One region of the Schnuerera sp. genome, then DNA from elsewhere that is predicted to be linked to it. Evidence: a T-box and tRNA genes for the amino acid it is inferred to sense, from the RefSeq annotation. Region 1 holds a T-box; the other holds one or more tRNA genes.
What was found. A T-box is a leader RNA that pairs with one kind of tRNA and senses whether it is charged. The one in region 1 lies ahead of VK998_RS10425 (valine--tRNA ligase), so its partner is inferred to be a tRNA-Val.
Positions count from the first base shown of each region.

Region 1 (3,249 bases):
TCCTATAATATTATAAGAATAATGAGTGGTCTTTTATAGTTATAATATTCTAGATATAATTTTTGGTTACTAAATAAATAGATTATTGAAAAGAGGTTTTGACATGAATATTCCTAATATGTTAACTATATTAAGGATTATATTGGTACCTATATATTTATTTCTTTTTTATTCTGTATCAGATAACCATCTACTTTATGCTGGGATAGTATTTATAATTGCTGGAGTTTCAGATGTATTAGATGGATATATAGCTAGAAAATATGATTTGACAACGAAAATAGGGGCAGCGCTAGATCCTCTAGCAGATAAATTAATGACTTTTGCAGTACTAATAAGTTTTACTACAGCTAAACTTATACCCTCCTGGGTCCTGTTAATCTTAGGTGTCAAGGAAGTAATAATGATAGTAGGCGGTTTTATACTATATTTATTAAAAGGCAATAAAGTCCTTCCTTCAAATAAATATGGGAAAATAGCAACAGTTTCTTTTTATGTTGCAATTCTTTCCATAGTATTTAAATTCCCTAGTTTAAATGTAACAAAACTATTGATTTTAACTACTGTTATATTAAATATATTAGCTTTTATAAATTATTTAGTGATCTATTTATCCAAAGATAGTAAAAACTATATCTAGAAAATATTGACAAACTGTTATTTTATATGTATAATATTTACTAACAATTTTATATAATACGATGAAGAAGAGGAGTAGGTAACTATTCTATACAGAGAAAAAAGCTCTTAGGCTGAAAGGCTTTTATAGGTGTAGATTACTGAAGGTAGCTTCTAAGTATTCTAGCTGAAAAAAAGTAGGTTAGAACGGAAAATCCGTTATAAATATTAAGCGCCATAATAGCCATAATACTATTATGGAATTAAGGTGGTACCGCGAACAAACCCTTCGTCCTTATATCTAAAGGATGAAGGGTTTTTTAAATTGAAAAAAGAGGAGGATTTAGGATGATAGAGAATTTACCAAAAACCTATGATCCAAAAGATTTTGAAAATAGGTTGTACGATTTTTGGAAAGAAAAAGAATATTTTAAAGCCAATGTAGATAAAGACAGAAAGCCATATACAATTATGATGCCCCCACCAAATGTTACCGGGAACCTTCACATGGGGCATGCTTTGAATAATACTATTCAAGACATTCTTATTCGATGGAAGAGAATGGAGGGCTATGAAGCATTATGGCTACCAGGTACAGATCATGCTAGTATTTCTACTGAAGCAAAGGTAGTGGAAAAGATTAGATCCGAAGGTAAAACTAAAGAAAAGTTAGGAAGAGAAAGATTTATTCAGGAAGCTTGGGATTGGACTAAAAAATATGGTGGGAATATAAACAATCAGTTAGAAAAGCTAGGAGTATCTTGTGATTGGAGTAGAGAAAGATTTACATTAGACGAAAGCTTAAGTAATGCAGTAGAAGAAGTATTTATTAGATTATATGAAAAGGGATTGATATATAGAGGAGATAGGATTATAAACTGGTGTCCAAACTGTAAAACAGCTATCTCTGATGCAGAAGTAGACCATGAAGAGAGTTTAGGACATATATGGCATATACGATATCCTATCAAAGATGAAGAAAAATATATTATCATAGCTACTACAAGACCAGAAACTATGTTAGGTGATTTAGCAATTGCAGTTCATCCAGAAGATGAAAGATATGCAGATTTAATAGGGAAAATTGCTATACTACCATTGGTAAATAGAGAAATTCCTATTATAGCTGATGAATATGTAGAAATGGATTTTGGTTCAGGAGCAGTAAAGATAACTCCATCCCATGATCCTAACGACTTTGAGGTAGGAGAAAGACATAATTTAGGGCAATGTGTAATAATGAGTGAAGATGGAACAATTAACGAAAATGGTGGAAAATATAAAGGATTAGATAGATATGTTGCAAGAAAAGCAATAGTAGAAGATTTAGAAAATGAAGATTATTTAGTAGAGATTAAAGACCATGATAATAGCATAGGCCATTGTGAAAGATGTAAAACTGTTGTTGAGCCATTAATATCCAAACAATGGTTTGTAAAAATGGAACCTTTGGCAAAACCAGCCTTAGAAGTTTATAAAGAAGGAAAATTAAACTTCATTCCCGAAAGATTTGGAAAAGTTTACACCCATTGGTTAGAAGGTATCAAAGATTGGTGTATATCTAGACAACTGTGGTGGGGACATAGGTTACCAGTATATTATTGTGAAGACTGTGGCGAGATAATGGTTTTAAAAGAAAAGCCAAAAAGATGTACTAAATGCAACAGTACCAATGTTTATCAAGATCCAGATACATTGGACACATGGTTTTCATCAGCCCTATGGCCTTTTTCAACATTAGGTTGGCCAGAACAAACAGAAGACTTTGAATACTTTTTCCCAACAGATGTTTTAATCACAGGATATGATATTATATTCTTCTGGATAGTTAGAATGGTATTTTCAAGCTTAGAACAAACTGGAAAAGTACCTTTCAAAGACGTATTTTTAACTGGACTAGTAAGGGATGCTGAAGGTAGAAAAATGAGTAAATCTTTAGGTAATGGTATAGATCCATTAGAAGTAATAGATGAATATGGTGCTGATGCTTTGAGATTTACCTTAGTTACAGGAAATACTCCAGGAAATGATATGAGATTTTATATGGAAAGAGTGGAAGCTAATAGAAATTTTGCAAATAAACTTTGGAATGCTACTAGATTTGTGTTGATGAACCTAGATGAGAACATTTCAATAGAAAAAATAGACAGTGCATTTTTAGAAGAAGAAGACAAATGGATAATATCAAGGGTAAATAGTGTTATAAAAGATGTTACGACCAACTTAGATAAGTATGAAATAGGAATGGCTGCACAGAAGATTCATGATTTCATATGGGATGAGTACTGTGATTGGTATATTGAAATGGTAAAACCTAGATTGTATGGCGATAATAAAGAAAGCAAAGAAACAGCAGAAAAAGTATTATTACATGTATTAGAGAATATATTAAAATTATTACATCCATTTATGCCTTTTATTACAGAAGAAATATGGAGACATCTACCTTTAAGAGAAGAAGACCTGATAATAAGTTATTGGCCAGTCTACAATGAAGAAAATAAAGACATAGAAGCAGAAAAAAGGATGGCATTTATTATGGAGGCTATTAAAGGTATTAGAAATGCTAGACAAGAAATGAATATAGCTCCATCAAAAAAAGCCACCTTAATATTTGTAACCAAGGATGAA
Region 1 is NZ_DATHXO010000441.1:100-3,348, forward strand. Features, by position in the region: gene pgsA (CDP-diacylglycerol--glycerol-3-phosphate 3-phosphatidyltransferase) at 104-640, shown strand; T-box leader at 693-918, shown strand; partial or broken gene VK998_RS10425 (valine--tRNA ligase) at 967-3,249, shown strand, end outside.

Region 2 (12,960 bases), on a different contig from region 1:
TTTTTTCTGCTAATTCTCTAACTTCTTTTTTATTGAGATGTCCTATTGGGAATAGGGTTCTAGAAAGAGCTTGTTGTCCTATTCTAGATAAAAAATAGCTTTGATCTTTATTCTTATCCTTTCCTCTGAGAAGATAGTGTTTACCATTTTTTTCTTCTACTTGAGCATAATGACCCATAGCAATATAGTCTGCTTCTAATTTCAAAGCGTAATCTAGAAAAGAATTGAATTTTATCTCTTGATTACACATGACATCTGGGTTAGGAGTTCTTCCTTTCTTGTATTCATCTAAAAAATAGGTAAATACTCTATCCCAATATTCTTTTTCAAAATTTATAGTATAAAAGGGGATATCTAATTGATTGGCTACCCTTCTAGCATCTTCAGCATCTTCTGTTGCCGTACATACTCCAAATTCATCTTTTTCATCCCAGTTTTTCATAAAAAGTCCAATTACTTCATATCCTATTTCCTTTAGCAATAAGGCAGAGACAGATGAATCAACTCCACCGCTCATACCTAAAATTACCCTTTTTTTCATAAAATCCTCCTTAAATTATAATAAATCTAATAACAAGTCAATATAAATATTATATCATTAATCATAGGAATTATAGCAAATTTTCTTATATTATCATTGACCTTTCATAATATTGTTGTGTTTGTAATGTAAATTTAATATGTAATCTATTAGGAAAAGCGAGATTCTAATGTATAATATAGATAATAAAGAATTTATCCTAAAGATGAAGGGAGTGGAATAATTGAAAAAAAGGAAATTTCATGGAAAATTATTTTTTTTAATGGTCATTACATTGATATTTTTTCAATGGTTCAATTTACATGCTATAGCTGCAAAACCTATTAGATTAGTAGTAGATGGGAAAGATATTACTTCACTAGCTAATCCAATAATAGAAAATGGTAGGACTTTAGTGCCGATTCGATTCGTAGCAGAAGAATTAGGAGCAGAGGTTAATTGGAATGATAAAGATAAAAAAGTAACTATAGAAAAAGATAATCAAATAATAGGATTAAAAATTGGAAGTCGTTTAGTGTTTAATCAAAGGGAAACAAAAACTTATTATCTAAGTGACATAACACCTAAAATTATAGATGGACGTACTTTTGTACCTCTTCGTTTGGTGAGCAATGCTTTAGGCATAGAAATAGAATGGGATGAGGAAAATAGAATGATAAATGCAGATTCTAGTAAAAACTCTAATATTGAGCCATTTTTCTCTGTAGAATTTACTACTTTAAATTCTGGACAAGTTGTAGATGGAAAAACAAATTTGCAAATAGAGTTTTCTGATGAAAATTTAACCAATGCGAAAGAGATAAAATATTTACTACTGGATCCAGAAACAGCAGAAGGATTTGTAATTGCTAGAGGAAAGGATATAACTGGGAAATATACTTGGATTGCAAATTTACAAGATAAGGGAGAAAAGGTTCTTGTAGCTGGTATTTATGATAATAAAGGACAGTTTTTAGCTGGAGATGCTATTTCTATATATCTAGATGTAGAGCCAAAAGTCTCTTTAACAGGAGTAACAGAAGGAGAAGTATTAAGTGATACAATATCTTTAGGAGCAGATATTAATTTTACAGCTACTAATGTAAAATATGAAATTACCAATTTAGATAACAATGAAACAAAGATTATTGGTGAAGATATTCCCCAAGATCCTTATGGCGAATATAGATGGGATCCTCAATTAAAGGAAAATGGCAATTATTCTTTTAAGGTAATTGCTTATGATAGTAATAATAGATCTTATGAAAGCCAAAAAGTATTGGCTAAAGTTGAAGTTAAACCTAAACTAGCATTATCAGGAATTGTAGAGGGACAAATAATAAATAAACCTGTTAACCTATTGGCTTCAAGGAATTTTGATGTTACAGAAACCCAATATATAATGAGGGACACTAGTACTGGAAAAGAAGAAATTTTAGCTAAAATACCCTATGGTGGCTATAGATGGTTCCCAGGACCAGAACTTTCAGGTGAGATAGAATTATTTACAAGAGTGAAAGATATAAAAGGTGTATACCACGAAAGTGAAGCTAAAAAAGTTGATTTACCAGGAGAACCTATAGTACTTTTAGAAGGAGTAGGTCCAAATCAAGTTTTAAAGGATTCAATAAAAATAAAGACTGAAAGTAATGTTACATTAGATAGCGTTAGCTATGTACTAATAAATCAAGAAACAGGAAAACAGAAAATCATTGATTCAGATGTAGATCCTTTAATTGGTCAGGAATATGCTCCTACCAAAGAAGATGTAGGATACTGGAATATAAAAGCTATTGGGAAGGTTAATGGTAAGCAAGTTAGTAGTGAAGAAATTCCGATTAGAGTTTATCTTGGAGAAACATATAAATCTTTACCAATAATTGAGAAGGATAAATTTCTAAATTTAGCTTCTGAATTAGCAAAAGATTCTTGGGATAGAACAGGCATGTCAGCAGCTTTACAAACAGCTCAATCAATTCTTGAAACTGGCTGGGGGCAAAGCGTACCTGTAGATAAATATAGTGGAAAACTTTCCTATAATTTATTTGGAATAAAGGGGAAAGGGCCACAAGGTTCAGTTACCTATAATACTTGGGAAGTTTATAATGGACAAACCTACCATGTCGATGCTGAATTTCGAGCTTACAATAATGTAGAAGAAAGCTGGGCTGATCATAAGGACTTCTTATTGAATTCTACTAGGTATGAACCATTCAAAGAAGTAATGCACAACAGCACTCAAGGGGCTTGGGCACTTAAAAGAACGGGTTATGCTACTGATCCAGAATATGCTATAAAGTTGATGAAAATTATTAAACAATATGAGTTAGAAAAATTAGATAAAGTAAGTATTTAATTAATTAGAGACGATTCTATTTAATATGAATCGTCTCTTCAAATTTTAAAGTACATAAATATATTATTATACTATCAATAATTAAAAAATATGATAAAATAAAATAGGATAATATGATTATAACTATAGGAGGTATAAATTTGGAACTAAAATCTAAAATAAGAGTAATTGAAGATTTTCCAGAGAAAGGTATTAGTTTTAAAGATATAACAACTTTAATAAATGATGGAAAAGCATTTTCAGAAGCTGTCAACTTAATAGTAGAAGATTTAAAATATAGGGAAGTAGAATATATTGCAGGACCAGAAGCAAGGGGATTTTTATTTGGAGCTACAGTAGCTTATGCTTTAGGGATAGGGTTCATACCGGTTAGGAAACCTGGTAAATTACCAGCAGAAACTATTAGTTATGAGTATGAACTAGAATACGGAACTAATACATTGGAAATACATAAGGATTCCATTGAAAAGGGCAAGAAAGTAGCAATTGTAGATGATCTACTAGCTACAGGTGGTACAATTCTATCTACAGCAAAATTAATTGAGTCTATAGGTGGAGAAGTAGTAGCAATGGAATTTTTAATAGAATTAGAATCCTTAAAAGGAAGGGAAAAATTAAATAAATACCATGTAAATTCATTAATTAAATATGAGAAATAAACTTTAAAAACGCAATAAGTATAAGAGGTGTAGAAGTGAGATTTATAATACCAGTAGTAATAGGAGCAACTATAGGATATATTACCAATTGGATCGCTATAAAAATGCTATTCAGACCCCATTACGAGAAAAGGATTTTTAATCTCCATATTCCTTTTACTCCAGGGCTTATTCCAAAGGAAAGAAGTAGAATTGCAAAAAGTGTAGGAGAAGCAGTAGGAGAATATCTGTTATCTCCAGAAGTAGTGATAAAATCCTTATATAATAATAAGAAGGATTTTATAAAAAAATGGGTTAAATCTTGTATAAATAAACTACAAAAAGAAGAAAAGTCATTAAAATCTTTAGTAAAGAATTTAGAGTATGGAAATTATAATGATTTGTTAAAAAGTATAAAAATGAAGATAACTAATTCTATTTATTTGCAATTAAGTCAAGAGAGTTTTAAAGAAAAATTAATTGATTTAATTGAAGATTATATATTTGAGGATTCTAAGGACGAACTTTACAGCCAAATAAATAAAAAAATGGAGTTGTTTTTATATCAAATATATAAATCAGATGAAGTAAAGCAAGAATTAGAAATTCTAATTAGTAATAAAATAGAAGAATTAACTAAAGACGAAAGGTCATTGTATGAGATAGTACCAGAAGAAGCAATTGATTTTTTAAAAGGGACTATTTATGAACAGGATGAAAATATTGTAAGAATTTTAAGGAATATTTTAGAAGACCCGATAATTGAATTAAAATTAAAGGAAGCTATTGAAACTATTGTTTCTAATAATATGAATAAAATAATTGCAATATTCATGAGCCCTGAAGTAATATCAGACAAAGTATTTTTTGCCATAAAGGAATATCTTTATAAACCGGATATCAATAAAAATATTGTGTCTATTATTATAACTTTCATTGATAAAATTTTAGAAAACAAGGTGGAAGACGCTGCCATAATAATTTCTTCAAAAATTGGAAAAGAAGAAATAGAAAAAATTTCTAATGTAATTTTAGAGTCTATTTTGAAAGAGGAAAATAGAAATAAGGCTGTTAATATAATAGATAGAAAGATTAAATCCGAAGAAACTAATATCAAAAAGAATATATTAAACTTTATATCTAATGAATTAGAAAGATTTTTAAGTTCAGAAATATTATATAATAATATATTCTTAACTATTGATATAATCGTTGAAAGAATCATGGATAAACCTGTTTTGTCTATTGTTGAAGATATTGACGAAGAAACAATTGAAAATATTACTAATTTATTTAACATTATCTCTAATAATTTTATTATGAATAAACTACCTAATATTGTAGAAGAATTTAATATATCCAAGGTAGTAGAAGAACAGATAAATAGTTACGATATAGCTTTTGCAGAAGAACTTATACTTGAAATAGCTAATAAAGAATTGAAAGCTATAACTTGGCTTGGAGCTCTTCTAGGCGGTATAATTGGTATTGTGCTACCAATATTGCAGAATATTTAATTTAAATAAAAAGAGCATCTACATATGGCAGATGCTCTAATTTTATGGTGGGCGATATTGGACTCGAACCAACGATCTCCACGATGTCAACGTGGCGCTCTAACCTGCTGAACCAATCGCCCATTAAACTATTAATATTTTAGCATATATTAATTCAAATTTCAATATAATAATTAGCTTCTAAATGTTTAGTATACTTCTTGACATAGTTTTTTCAATGAGGTAATATGAAAATATAGGGGGTGTAGCTTTGAAAAAAGTTGCTTTTTTCGCATTTAGAGGAGAACAAATGTGTTTTATGCATGTGCTTTTGAATGCAATAGATATGCATGAAAAAGGTATGGAAGTGAAAATTATTATGGAAGGTGAATCAGTTAAGCTGATTAGAGAACTGGAATCTAAAGGGAATAAATCTTATGAAAAGGCTAGAGAATTGAATTTGTTCGATTGTATTTGTAAAGCTTGTTCAGCTAAGATGGGTGTACTAGCATATAATGAAAGGACAGGGATTCCAATAAACGGAGAACTAAATGGTCATCCTTCAATGACTAAATTCATCGAGGAAGGTTATGAAATAATTACATTGTAAAGAGTATAGTTTAACTTTCTTCTTTATTATAAAAAAAGTGGCTTAAGCCACTTTTTTTATTGCTATATACTATAGATTTGTATAAAGTAATAGTATAATAATTAAAATATTAAGGAGTTGTAAAAATGGTTAGTAAAAAGGGTTTTAAGACTATAAAAATGGGAAAGCAAAAACGGATAGCTTTAATAGCTCATGACAATAGAAAAAAGGATATGATTCAATGGGTGGAAATTAATAAAGATAAGCTTAATAAACATTTCCTATGCGGAACAGGAACTACAGCTACTCTAATTTCTGAGACAATAAATTTGCCTGTTAAAGCTTTTAAATCTGGTCCTCTAGGAGGAGATCAACAAATCGGATCACGGATTGCAGAAGGGGATATAGATTTTATGATATTCTTCTGGGATCCATTAGAAGCCCAACCTCATGATCCAGATGTTAAGGCATTATTACGTATTGCAGTATTATATGATATACCTGTAGCAAACAACCAATCTACTGCAGATTTTCTACTTTCCTCTCCTTTTATGGAAGAAGAGTATATAAGAAAATTAGTAGATTTTTCTAAAGATATGGCTGATAGAACACAAGATTTAAAAATGGACTTATAAAACATATAGGCACCTAGTTTTAGGTGCCTATTATAATCATTACATTATACTTGAGTAAAATTCAACGACTAATTGGTCTTCAATTTCAATTGGTACTTCTTCTCTTGCTGGATATCTAGTCAATTTACCGGAAAAGCTGGATTCATCTTTTTCTAAATAAGGATATAGGTTAGGAAAAGATGAAAGGAAATTTTCTCTAAATAATTCTATATTCCTTGACTTTTTCTTTAAAGAAATAACATCTCCTATATTGACCCTATAAGAAGGTATATCTACTTTTTTACCATTTACTTTAATATGGCCGTGGACAACCATTTGTCTTGCCTGTCTAATAGAGGAGGCAAAACCCAATCTATAAATTAAATTATCTAATCTAGACTCCAATATCTTGATTAAAGCATATCCAGTTTGATCCTTAGATTTTTTAGCTTCCCGTACATATCCTAGGAATTGTTTTTCCATAACACCATAGTAGGTTCTTAATCTTTGCTTCTCTAGTAATTGCATACCATAATTAGATAGTTTTTTATCTGCTCTGGAAGTACCTTTCTTCGCTCTATTCATTGCCTTTGGATGGCCATATACATTTAATCCTAATCTTCTACATTCTTTAAATCTAGGATTCATTTTTTTTGCCAAAATTATCATCTCCATTTATATTTTTGCCGCGATAATTTTAAGCCAATAATAATATATCATAAAATGCTATAATTGTAAATGATAATTATTATCATCTATCAAAAAACAATATCTTATAATCAATCAATTTAAAATCATAATATAGATACCTAGATATTTTTATTAAAATTTCAATAATTATTAGTGTTACAAACCAATTATTGATGTTTTTTTTATTTAAATAAGGGAATATATTAGTATGAGTAAGGAAATTTAATTTTATGGAGGTGGTTTTTTGGTGTCTAACTTTCTGAAAAAATATTTTATGCCACAAAAGATGATGAGGACAGTTATCATTTCTTTAATTCCTCTAATCTTATCATCTATTTATTTTTATGGATGGAGGTCTTTGGTTCTTCTATTTTGGGTGACTCTATTTGGCGTTATAACCGAATGGTTTTATGAGAAGAAACAAGGTAAAAAGGCATCAGAAGCAATTTTTGTAACTTGTATACTTTATGTATTAACTCTTCCACCAAGGACACCGTTTTGGATTGCAGTGGTGGGAATTATATTTGGAGTTTTTTTTGGTAAAGAAGTATTTGGTGGTTTTGGGAGGAATTTATTTAATCCAGCCTTAGTGGCTAGAGCATTTGTTTATGTAACTTTCCCAGAACCATTAACTATCGAATGGTCGAAGGCAGCAACTGGTTTTCCAGGCGGGTTTGCTACATATATAACAGAGAATGTTGAAGCTATTTCCCAAGCCACCCCTATGTTGATTTTTCGTGAGACAGGGGAAATGTTACCTTCACTAAGATTATTATTAGGGAATGTTTCAGGTTCTTTAGGCGAAACTAGTGCTATTTTAATTATTTTAGCAGGAATATATATAATATATAAAAAAGTAGCATCTTGGCAGACCATGGCAGGAGTACTAATTGGGTTTACTGGATTAAGCAGTATTTTATATTTGTTTGGAAATCCACAAATCCCAAATCCTATTTTTGGTATACTATCTGGAGGATTTTTATTTGGGATGGTATTTATGGCTACTGACCCTATTTCATCTCCAAAAACCAAGGAGGGTAAATGGATATATGGAATCCTAATAGGAATAGTTACAGTAATAATACGTGGATATGCCCTATTTGCAGGAGGAATGATGTTTGCAATATTAATAGGCAATACTTTTGCTCCAGTTATTGATGAAGGTATAAAATATTATAAGAAACTAAAAAGAGAGGCAAAGGAAGGGGTGACGGCATGAAAAAATCCTTTGGTTTTCCAATTATTTTCATGGTGGTAATCACTGCTTTTTTTACATTAATACTTGCTTATCTGAATTATGCAACTACCGATGCAATTGCTTTTAATGAAGAAACGGAGTTAAGAAAGACTTTACTTTATGTATTTGATATAGATATACCTTCTGAAGAACCTAAAGTGATAGAAGAAGTATTTAATGAATATGTAGGTGAAGAAGTAGTAGAAGATGAAACTATTTACTTTGTTAAGGAAGGAGAAGAAGTATTAGGTTATGCTTTCCCCGTTGGAGGAACGGCTCTTTGGGGGACTGTCCAAGGCTATGTTGCAGTATCTGAGGACTATAGCCAACTTCTGGGACTAGACTTCGTATCCCATAGTGAAACACCAGGATTAGGTGGTAGGATTACGGAGGATTGGTTTAAAGAACAGTTTAGAGGTTTGAATTTAAGTGAAGCTACAGATGGAGAATATATTATATACAGACCAGCAGCTGGTGGGAATGTAGATGCCATTGCTGGTGCTACCCAAACTTCTAATTCTGTTAGCCAATTTCTTAATGAAGATATATATGAATTTATAAATAGACAAAGGGGGGAGGATTAAATGGCAGGAGATAGCCCAAAGAAAATATTTAAAAGAGGCATTTGGGAGGATAATCCAATATTTAGACAAGTCGTTGGAATATGTTCTGCTTTAGCTGTTACAAACTTAATGCTAAATTCATTGATAATGGGATTGGGTTTAATATTTGTTACAGCTTTTTCAGAGTTAACCGTATCTATTATAAGGAAGTTTACTCCTAAACATATTAGAATGATGGTTCAAGTACTTATAATTTCTGTCTATGTAATAATAGTAGACATTTTTCTTAAAGCTTACTACCCTGAAATGAGTAAAGCTTTAGGGCCTTATGTAGGATTAATAATAACAAATTGTATAATAATGGGTAGATGTGAAGGCTACGCCCAGAACAATCCGCCTCTAAATTCATTTTTAGATGGTATAGCTTCTGGAATAGGATATACTATAATATTACTTATGATATCCTTTATCAGAGAGTTATTTGGATTTGGAACCATTTTTGGATACAAGGTTTTAGGAGATTGGTGGACTAATTGGACAATAATGGTAATGCCACCAGCAGCTTTCTTTATATTGGGTGTGATAGTTTGGTGGGCTAGAAGCAAAACAACTAAAGAGGAAAAAGAGGGAGGTGCAACTAACTAATGATAGAACTTAATCCTTTTGTCATATTTTTTGCTGCTATATTTACAAACAATATGATATTTAGTTATTTTTTAGGTATGTGTTCATTTATTGGTGTATCCAATGAAATACCAACTTCATTGGGGTTGGGACAGGCGGTTACTTTTGTTTTAACTTTTACGACTATGTTAAATTATATAATCTATCATAATATTTTGGTACCTCTAAATCTAGAGTATTTAAGATTTATTGTATTTATTATTAGTATAGCTGCCTTTGTACAATTAATTGAAATGATAGTAGAAAGATATTTCCCAAATCTTTATTATGCTTTAGGTATATTCTTACCACTTATTACTGTTAACTGTGCAATATTAGGGGTTTCTTTATTTATGGTAATTAGAGAATATACATTCCTTCAATCAGTAGGTTTTGGTGTAGGCTCTGGAATAGGTTGGACTTTAGCAATAGTTGCAATGGCTGGTGCTAGACAAAGAATAAAAAACAATAAATTACCAAAGGGATTAGAAGGCCCTGGAATAACATTAATTATAACCGGCTTGATGGCCTTAGCTTTTATTGGCTTTTCAGGTATAGTGCAGATTCAATAGGGGGGAATAATATGGAAACTATACTAATTACAACAGCTACTGTAACAGCTTTTACTGGTATATTGGCTTTTTTATTAACCCTTGCTGACCGAACCATTGCTAACTATGGTGAGATGAAAATAACGATTAATGATGATAAGGAATACATAGTAGATGGTGGAAATTCGTTATTATCAGCCTTAATAGATGAAAAAATATTCATCCCCTCAGCTTGTGGTGGGAAAGGCACCTGTGGGTATTGTAAGGTAAAAGTATTAGAAGGTGGTGGACCGGTTCTTCCTACAGAGATGCCTTGGCTTACTGAAGAAGAACTTGAAGATAAAGTAAGGCTTTCTTGTCAATGTAAAGTAAAGGAAGATATGAAAATTGAGATTCCAGAAGAGCTATTTAATGTAAGAGAATATGAAGTTCAGGTGGAGTCCATTGAAGACATGACTCCTGTGATAAAAAAATTAAGATTAAGGTTTGAAGAAGGAGAAGAGATTAGTTTTAAGCCAGGTCAATATATTCAATTAAAGGCTCCTATATATGAAGGCAATGATGAAGAGGTATATAGAGCTTATTCAATAGCATCTCCACCTTCAGAAAAAAATTATATAGACCTTATAATAGGATATGTACCAGGAGGTAAAGCCACAACCTATGTTCATAAACATTTAAAAGTAGGAGATACAGTTGATATTAACGGTCCTTACGGAGATTTTTATTATGAAGATAAATATGATAATGAGATGGTTTTAGTAGCAGTTGGTACAGGGATGGCTCCAATCCTTTCTATTCTTTATCATATGAAAGATAAAGATATAAAACGTAAGGCTAAGTTTTATTTTGGTGCTAGAACTCCAGAAGATTTATTTCTATTAGATGAATTAAAAGAATTAGAAGAAACTTTATATGATTTTGAATTTATACCAACTCTTTCTCGAGCATTAGATGAACATAATTGGACTGGAGCGAGGGGAAGGGTAAATGTATTACTGGATAACCATATAAAAAATCCAGATGATAAGGAAGCCTATTTATGTGGTAGCCCTGCGATGATAGATACAGTAGTAGAAGTATTAAAAGAAAAGGGAATCCTTGAAGAACGTATATATTACGATAAATTTTAACATGATTTGAGCAAATGGGACATTTATGAGACCATTGAAAAGCGTTTAATTTGTCATTCTGAGCGTTAGTGAAGAATCTATAAATAGCACAAAAACAAGATCCTTCACCTTTAGCTCAGGATGACAATTTATTCGGTTCAGGATGACAATTTGACTTTTTCAGTGGTTCCGGACATATATAAATGTCCCATTTAATAGTTATATAAAAAATAGCAGGAAAACATATACTAAATATGATAAAATCGTAGTTACAATGAATAAAATAAGAGGTGTATTTATGATTAATATTGGTGAAATACAGAAATTAGAGGTAAAAAGGAATACTTCTGTAGGACTATTTTTGAATACTAAAAATAGTCGAAAAAAGGATGAAGACATATTATTACCTAAAAAGGAAATACCTAAAGATACTAAAATAGGTGATGAAATAGATGTATTTATCTATAGGGATTCTAAAGAACGACTAATTGCAACAACGAAAATTCCAAAAGTTACTTTAGGAGAAATAGGTTTATTAAAGGTAGTAGATATTACAAAAATAGGAGCATTTCTCGATTGGGGACTAGAAAAAGATTTATTTTTGCCTTTTAAGGAGCAAACTATGAAATTAGAAAAAGGAAGAAAATATTTAATAGGACTATATCTAGATAAAAGTGATAGACTATGTGGTACTATGAGAATAAAGGATTTTCTTCGTAGCGATTCTCCTTATAAGGAAAATGATTGGGTACAGGGAACAATTTATAGCATTAATGATGAAATTGGTGCATTTGTAGCGGTTGATAATAAATATGAAGGTTTAATACCTAAAAAAGAGTTAATAGGAATTTATACCCCAGGAGAAGAAGTAAATTTACGAGTAACAAATGTAAAAGAAGATGGGAAACTAGATCTTAGCTTAAGGGATAAATCCTACATGGAAATAGATAAAGATGCAGAAATGATTCTAAATAAAGCTGAAAGAAATGGTGGCGTGCTTTTATTAAATGATTATAGTTCCCCAAAAGAAATAAGAAAGGAATTGAATATTAGTAAATCTGCATTTAAAAAAGCTGTAGGAAGGTTGCTAAAAGAAGGAAAAATTGAATTTATTGAAGGTGGTATAAAGATATTATAAAATACAACGGGTACTACTAGAGAAAAATTATGAAACTATCTCCTTAAAATGAATATATTAGTTGTAACTATGTTTTTAAGGAGTGGTAGAATGAAGCATGTATCTATAGTAGATTATGGAGATGGTTCAAATTTAGAGGAAAAGATGAATGAATGGATTCTTACAAATGAAGAAAATTTACTAGAGATAATAGATATTGAATATACTCAACATGGGAATATGTTTTTAGCTACAATAACTTATTTGGAAAAGGAGTAATATATTAAAAAACTATTGAGGTGATAGAATGGAAAAAACTTTTATCATGATTAAAACTGATGGAGTAGAGAGAGGATTAGTAGGGGAAATAATAGGAAGAATTGAAAGAAAAGGTTTCAAAATTACTAAAGGGAAATTGTTTCAACCTAGTAGAGAATTAGTAGAAGAGCATTATATAGAACATAAGGAAAAACCTTTTTTTGATGAATTAATAGATTATTTAATAAAAGGGCCAGTTATGGCCTTAGAGGTTGAAGGAGAATCTGTCATAGATATAATGAGAATTATGATAGGGGATAAAGACCCTTGTAAAGCTCAGCCGGGTACAATTAGAGGAGATTTTGCTTATTCTCTTACTCAGAATATTGTTCATGGTTCGGATTCTATTAAAAGTGCAGAAAGAGAATTAAAACTGTGGTTTGATTAAAAGAAATTTTATTAAGATTTCATGCCCAATCCTTTTTAAATGAAAATAATAACATTTCGAGTATCTAAGTACTTTTTTTAATTGTAGATTGATGATATAATATTAAAA
Region 2 is NZ_DATHXO010000160.1:1,467-14,426, reverse strand. Features, by position in the region: gene mnmA (tRNA 2-thiouridine(34) synthase MnmA) at 1-541, opposite strand, end outside; gene VK998_RS03835 (stalk domain-containing protein) at 765-2,876, shown strand; gene VK998_RS03830 (adenine phosphoribosyltransferase) at 3,017-3,535, shown strand; gene VK998_RS03825 (DUF445 family protein) at 3,571-5,031, shown strand; tRNA gene VK998_RS03820 (tRNA-Val) at 5,077-5,153, opposite strand; gene VK998_RS03815 (cytoplasmic protein) at 5,282-5,620, shown strand; gene VK998_RS03810 (methylglyoxal synthase) at 5,746-6,234, shown strand; gene rpsD (30S ribosomal protein S4) at 6,274-6,873, opposite strand; gene VK998_RS03800 (RnfABCDGE type electron transport complex subunit D) at 7,151-8,122, shown strand; gene VK998_RS03795 (RnfABCDGE type electron transport complex subunit G) at 8,119-8,724, shown strand; gene VK998_RS03790 (NADH:ubiquinone reductase (Na(+)-transporting) subunit D) at 8,725-9,348, shown strand; gene VK998_RS03785 (NADH:ubiquinone reductase (Na(+)-transporting) subunit E) at 9,348-9,938, shown strand; gene VK998_RS03780 (NADH:ubiquinone reductase (Na(+)-transporting) subunit F) at 9,950-11,050, shown strand; gene VK998_RS03775 (CvfB family protein) at 11,328-12,167, shown strand; gene VK998_RS03770 (hypothetical protein) at 12,216-12,425, shown strand; gene ndk (nucleoside-diphosphate kinase) at 12,454-12,852, shown strand.
Region 2: it has a tRNA-Val gene. The T-box ahead of VK998_RS10425 (valine--tRNA ligase) is inferred to sense a tRNA for this amino acid. The anticodon was not compared.